Marinobacterium aestuarii: one gene and its partner. The protein of the gene in region 1 interacts with the protein of each later gene in a pairwise test. Links are inferred from orthologs where the notes say so. Each region holds a gene or a part of one and is shown on either strand. Other genes may lie near its edges. The genes, in order: A8C75_RS02125 and purT.

Evidence for each region.
Region 2: the proteins of A8C75_RS02125 (region 1) and purT interact in binary tests that used the Escherichia coli proteins (3 or more experiments, as listed by UniProt). The link is inferred for Marinobacterium aestuarii from one-to-one orthologs.

What each region holds. Positions count from the first base shown.
Region 1 is NZ_CP015839.1:493,125-496,298, reverse strand. The notes cover bases 48-2,897. They hold A8C75_RS02125 (polyprenyl synthetase family protein), read left to right. Parts: upstream 48-955; coding sequence 956-1,840; downstream 1,841-2,897. Other genes in these bases: A8C75_RS02120 (1-deoxy-D-xylulose-5-phosphate synthase), read left to right, coding at 1,840-2,897; A8C75_RS02130 (exodeoxyribonuclease VII small subunit), read left to right, coding at 710-952; pomA (flagellar motor protein PomA), read right to left, coding at 48-540. Also shown: more of pomA, read right to left, coding at 1-47; more of A8C75_RS02120, read left to right, coding at 2,898-3,174.
Region 2 is NZ_CP015839.1:260,755-263,904, reverse strand. The notes cover bases 127-2,952. They hold purT (formate-dependent phosphoribosylglycinamide formyltransferase), read left to right. Parts: upstream 127-864; coding sequence 865-2,040; downstream 2,041-2,952. Other genes in these bases: A8C75_RS01095 (hypothetical protein), read left to right, coding at 2,845-2,952; A8C75_RS01100 (GlsB/YeaQ/YmgE family stress response membrane protein), read right to left, coding at 2,515-2,751; clpB (ATP-dependent chaperone ClpB), read left to right, coding at 127-458. Also shown: more of clpB, read left to right, coding at 1-126; more of A8C75_RS01095, read left to right, coding at 2,953-3,150. UniProt on the Escherichia coli protein: Involved in the de novo purine biosynthesis. Catalyzes the transfer of formate to 5-phospho-ribosyl-glycinamide (GAR), producing 5-phospho-ribosyl-N-formylglycinamide (FGAR). Formate is provided by PurU via hydrolysis of 10-formyl-tetrahydrofolate.

The DNA of each region.
Region 1 (3,174 bases):
CGCCATGGCCGGGCCTATAGACTTGGGATCACTCATATTGGAGAGCATCTGTACCAGGCCCACCAGGGTGCCGATCATGCCCATAGCCGGCGCCACATCCCCCATGGCACGGAAGATGCGGCTGCCGAAATCGTGGCGTTCGACCGTCAGGCGCATTTCCTTGTTCAGCAGCATGCGCACAATTTCGGGATCATGCCCGTCCACCAGCAGCTGGATACCGCGCTGCATAAAGGCGTTGCCAACTTCCTTTTCTTCCAGCGACAGCAAACCACCCTTGCGCGCGGCATCGGCCAGCTCAACGGTTTCGGTAATGATGTCTTCCGGATTCTGTGACTTGAACATGAACGCCTTGGCGGCGATTTTGCCTGCTGCCAGAAACTGTTGCAGGGTGTACTTCATCAGTACTACCAGCAGAGTTCCGCCGACCACGATCAGCAGCGAGGGCGGGTTGACGAAAATGCCCGCATCACCGCCCAGCACCATGGCCGCGATGACAATGCCCATTGATCCGATCAAACCGACCAGCGTTGCGATATCCACGGGTTTCTCCTTAACTCCGAACAGGCGTATTATCGGCTACGCCGCATGATAACAGAATTTTAATCGAGCACACCTGTGCAGCGATTGTTCGATCCGGGCCTGAGGGCCGGATTGACCCTGTTGCCATGCTCTAGTACTTTTTACGCCTCATTGATCACGGGTAAGCCTGATGCCACGCACAAAAAAGACTCCAGACTTCGAAACCTCGCTGACCGAGCTTGAGCAGCTGGTGAACCGCATGGAACAGGGCGACATGCCACTGGCCGATGCACTGCAGGCATTTGAACAGGGCATTGCCCTGACCCGCGACTGCCAGGGCATCCTCGATCAGGCCGAACAGAAGGTGCGGATGCTGGTAGAAAAAGATGGCGAGCTGCAAACAGTCCCCTTCACCGACCCTGAGGATGCCTGATCCGTGGCTCTGAACTCTCTGCTGCAACACTACTGCCTGCGCGTCGAAAGCGCGCTTGATAGCCGCCTGCAACACCGCAGCATCGAGCCCCGCCTGCAGGAAGCCATGCGCTACGCCCTGTTTAATGGCGGCAAGCGCATCCGCCCGGGTCTGGTCTATCTGTGCAACCAGCTGCTCGACGGGCAGCTGAACGCGGCCGACGCGCCGGCCTGCGCCATGGAGGCCGTGCACAGCTACTCCCTGGTGCATGACGACCTGCCTGCCATGGACGACGATGACCTGCGCCGTGGCAAACCCACCTGCCACATCGCCTTTGACGAAGCCTGCGCCATACTCGCCGGTGATGCGCTGCAATGCAGCGCCTTCGAATGGCTGGCACAGCCTCAGGCCGAACTGCAGCCACAGTTGCAGCTGCGCATGCTGGCCGTACTGGCACGGGCCGCGGGCGATCAGGGCATGGTGGCCGGGCAGGCGTTCGATCTGGCCCATGTCGGCCAAAGCCTGACGCTGCAACAGCTGCAACAGATGCACCGCCACAAGACCGGCGCCCTGCTCACCGCCTCAGTGGAACTGGGCGCCCTGTCCGCCGGTGTCGACAGCGGTGAGCGCTACGAGGCGCTGCGCCAGTTCGGCGATGCCATTGGTCTTGCCTTCCAGGTACAGGACGACATCCTGGATATCGAAGGCGACACCGCTACTTTGGGCAAGCCCCAGGGCTCGGATCTGGCACAGAACAAGCCGACCTTCCCGGCGCTGCTCGGCATGACCGGTGCGCGGGAAAAACTGCAGCAGCTGCACAGCCAGGCCATTGAAGCCCTGGCGCTCTTTGGCAGCGAGGCCGATCCACTGCGCGCCCTGGCCGACTATATCGTCAAACGGGATCACTGATGTTCGAACAGATCCCTCTGCAGCGCCCGGTAACCGCGCTACTCGACAGCATCGACAGCCCGGCCCAGCTGCGCCAGCTCAGCCCGGCCCAGCTGCCGGAGCTGGCCGAGCAGCTGCGCGCCTTCCTGCTGTACAGCGTGGGCCAGACCGGCGGCCATTTTGGCGCAGGCCTTGGTGTTATAGAGCTGACCGTTGCTCTGCATTACTGCCTCAATACGCCTGAGGATCATCTGATCTGGGATGTGGGCCACCAGAGTTACCCCCACAAGATTCTCACCGGCCGGCGCGAGCAGATGTTCAGCATGCGCCAGCAGGACGGCCTGGCACCCTTTCCCAAGCGTGCCGAGAGCCCCTGCGATGCCTTTGGCACCGGCCACTCCAGCACCTCCATCAGCGCAGCGCTGGGAATGGCCCTGGCCGATCAGCTGCAGGGGCGCGCACACCGCTCCGTGGCCGTCATCGGTGATGGCGCCATGACCGCCGGCATGGCCTTTGAGGCACTGAATCATGCCGGTCACACCGGTGCCAACCTGCTGGTGATCCTGAACGACAACGACATGTCGATCTCCCACAACGAAGGCGGGCTGGCGACCTACCTGGCGACAAATCTCAAGCACCGCACCGACAGGAATGTCGCAGCCCCCCTGTTTGAAGCTCTGGAGTTCGCCTACACAGGCCCACTCGACGGCCATGACCTGGACGCCCTGCTGCCGGCGCTGCACAAGGTGCTCAATGCCCAAGGCCCACAGTTCCTGCATATAGTGACCCGCAAGGGCAAAGGCTTCGCCCCCGCCGAAGCGGATCCTGTGGGATACCACGCCATTACCAAGATAGAACCGGTGGTCAAACCCAGTGCCCCAGCGAGGCCTAAGTTTGCCAATATCTTCGGGCGCTGGATCTGCGATCAGGCCGAGCTCGACGCCAAGCTGGTCGCCATCACGCCGGCCATGTGCGAAGGCTCGGATCTGATCGAGTTTTCGACACGTTTCCCCGAACGCTACTTCGATGTTGCCATCGCCGAGCAGCATGCCCTGACATTGGCCGCCGGCCTCGCCTGCGGTGGCATGAAGCCGGTGGTAGCCATCTATTCGACCTTCCTGCAGCGCGCCTATGACCAGCTGGTGCATGACATCGCCATCCAGCAACTCGATGTGCTGCTGACGCTGGACAGAGCGGGCCTGGTCGGCGAAGACGGCGCCACCCATGCAGGCCTGTTCGATATCGCCTGCCTGCGTACCCTGCCCGACATGCTGATCATGACCCCCGCCGACGAGCAGGAACTGCGCGATCTGCTTTATACCGGCTATATGCACCCGGGTCCCGCGGCGGTGCGT
Region 2 (3,150 bases), 230 kb from region 1 along the record:
GCACGGTGGATTTCCGCAATACCATAGTGGTAATGACCTCGAACCTGGGCTCCGACCTGATCCAGAACTTCAGCGACGATGACGACTACAGCCTGATGCAGGCCGCGGTAATGGAGTCGGTGAGCGCGCATTTTCGCCCCGAAGTCATTAACCGCATCGACGAGGTCGTGGTCTTCCACAGCCTGCGCCGTGAACAGGTGGCCGGCATCGCCGAAGTCCAGCTCGACCGGCTGCGCAAACGCCTGGCCGAACGCGATCTTACCCTCACGCTGACCAGCACCGCCATGGACAAGCTGGTCGAAGTCGGCTTCGAACCCGTCTATGGCGCCCGGCCGCTGAAACGCGCCATCCAGCGCTGGATCGAAAACCCCCTGGCCCAGAGCATCCTCGCCGGCGCCTACCCGCCGGGCCACGAAATCGCCGTGGACGTGGAAGCCGGCGAGTTCAGCTTCCGCTAGCCGCGATGACGCTCAGAGGCTAGGAGCAAGGGGAAAGTTGAAAGGGGGCAAGCAGACCGCGGCCCCCTTCCTTGTTAGTCGTGATTCGTGATTCGTGATTCGTGATTCGTGATTCGTGATTCGTGATTCGTGATTCGTGATCAGGTTACGCCAACCAATCACCATTCACTAATTACCAATGACGATCGGTAATTCGTGAGTAGTAATTCGTAATTAGCAAGAGCAGCCACAATGGGTGCTTCGAATAACCAATTACCAATAACCAATTACCCATCACGGACCACCAGCTTTCCCCTTTCCCCTTTCACTGCTGTTCACCCTTTCACCTGCGTTCTTCTGCCCGGCTAGTCCTCTCCCCGCTCAGGCTCTACAATAGCCACCCCTTTCAGATTCCGGAATTGAACCCATGCTTGGCACTGCCCTCACCCCTGGCGCCACCCGAGTCCTGCTCTGTGGCTGCGGCGAACTCGGCAAGGAAGTGGTTATCGAACTGCAGCGCCTGGGTGTCGAGGTTATCGCCGTCGATCGCTACGCCAATGCTCCAGCCATGCAGGTGGCGCACCGCAGCCATACCATCAACATGCTGGATGGTGCTGCCCTGCGGGCGGTGATCGAACAGGAAAAACCGGATCTGATAGTGCCGGAAATCGAGGCGCTGGCTACAGAGACCCTGCTGCAGCTGGAACAGGAAGGCTTCACCGTGGTACCCACGGCACGGGCTACCCGCCTGACCATGGACCGCGAAGGTATTCGCCGCCTGGCCGCCGAAGAGCTTGAGCTGCCGACCTCCGCCTACCGCTTTGCCGACACCCTGGAAGAATACCGCGACGCCATCGCCGCCATCGGCATTCCCTGCGTCATCAAGCCGGTGATGAGTTCATCCGGCAAGGGCCAGAGCCTGGTACGCAGCCCTGCTGATATCGACGCCGCCTGGGACTACGCCCAGCAGGGTGGCCGCGCCGGCAAGGGCCGGGTGATCGTTGAGGGCTTTGTGGATTTTGATTACGAGATCACCCTGCTGACGGTCAATGCCGTGGACGGCATCCACTTCTGCGCCCCCATCGGTCACCGCCAGGAAGACGGCGACTACCGCGAGTCCTGGCAGCCCCAGGCCATGTCAGCGCTGGCGCTGGAACGCTCGCAGCAGCTGGCGCGCCGCCTGGTGGAGAACCTGGCAGGACGCGGACTTTACGGCGTGGAGCTGTTTATCAAGGGCGATAACGTCTGGTTCAGCGAAGTGTCGCCGCGCCCCCACGACACCGGGCTGGTGACGCTCATTTCCCAGGACATGTCGGAATTTGCCCTGCATGTGCGCGCTATCCTGGGCCTGCCCATCGGCCAGATCAGCCAGCAGGGCCCGAGCGCCTCGGCGGTGATTCTGGGGAACGGCCACTCCAGCAACCTGCGCTTTGACGGTGTTGCCGATGCCCTCGCCGTGCCCGGCACCGCGCTGCGCCTGTTCGCCAAGCCCGAAATTGACGGCCAGCGCCGCCTGGGCGTCGCTCTTGCCAAGGCAGACAGCATCGACACCGCCATCGCCCGCGCACTGGAAGCTGCCGGAAAAATCAAGATAAGCTATTGAGATACAGTGGAAAATAGCCAGGTGAAAGTGGCAAGGTAAAAGGGCGTCATTCGTAATTCAAAGCGCGTAAGCCGACCGCTCTTCCGAATGACTAATGACGCCCGGTTAATGGTGATTGGTCACTCGTGAATTGCAGCCCAACGGTTAGCGCTTGTCTTGCACCTATGACTAATTACTAATGACCAATGACGACCCGTGATTCGTGATTCGTGATTCGTGATTCGTGATTCGTGATTCGTGATTCGTGATTCGTGATTCGTGATTCGTGATTCGTGATTCGTGATTCGTGATCAGGTTACGCCAACCCATCACCATTCACTACCAATGACAGCCGGTGATTGGTGAGTAGTAACTCGTAATTAGCAAGAGCAGCCACGATGGGTGCTCGAATGACCAATTACCAATCACTATTTACCAATTACCAATGACCCGTCACAGGCCACCGGCTTGCCCCTTTCTCCTTTGACCTGCTTTTTACCGCAGCAGGCGGGCGCCGTACAGCAGTATCACGGCGCCGAGGGTCGCGGTGATGATGGAGCCCACAAAGCCGCCACTGCGCACGCCCAGAAGATCAAACAGCAGGCCGCCGACCACGGCGCCAACGATACCCAGTACTATGTTGCCGACCAGCCCGAAGCCGCGCCCCTTCATGATGGTGCCCGCCAGCCAGCCGGCAATGGCGCCGATCAGCAGAAAAATCAGAATGCCCATGCGTCCACTCCCTGTAAAATCAAATCAGGCACCAGTATACACAGCAAACTTATCCACAGCGCAGAACAGTGGCACAGCTTCGAGGACAGATTCATGAGCCCGGCAACATCAATCTGGCAGCGACTTCTGGCGCGGTGGCGTCCCGATCGCTGCCGCAGCCTGATCATGCTGGGCATCGACTCCGGCTGCCACCGCTGGCACGGCGCCCTCAGCGAGGGCAGCGCCTTTCGAATTCGCGTCTTTATCGATGACGAGCCCTGGAACCACCGCACCCGTATCGGCGATGCCCCGGTGCATTATCCCAGCGAACTGCTGGCGCTGCTGCAAAAGCACCGGGCCTGCGCCCTGCTGCAGGTAGAAGACAACGCCCGGCCGGCTATAGACGCTACAATGCTCGAT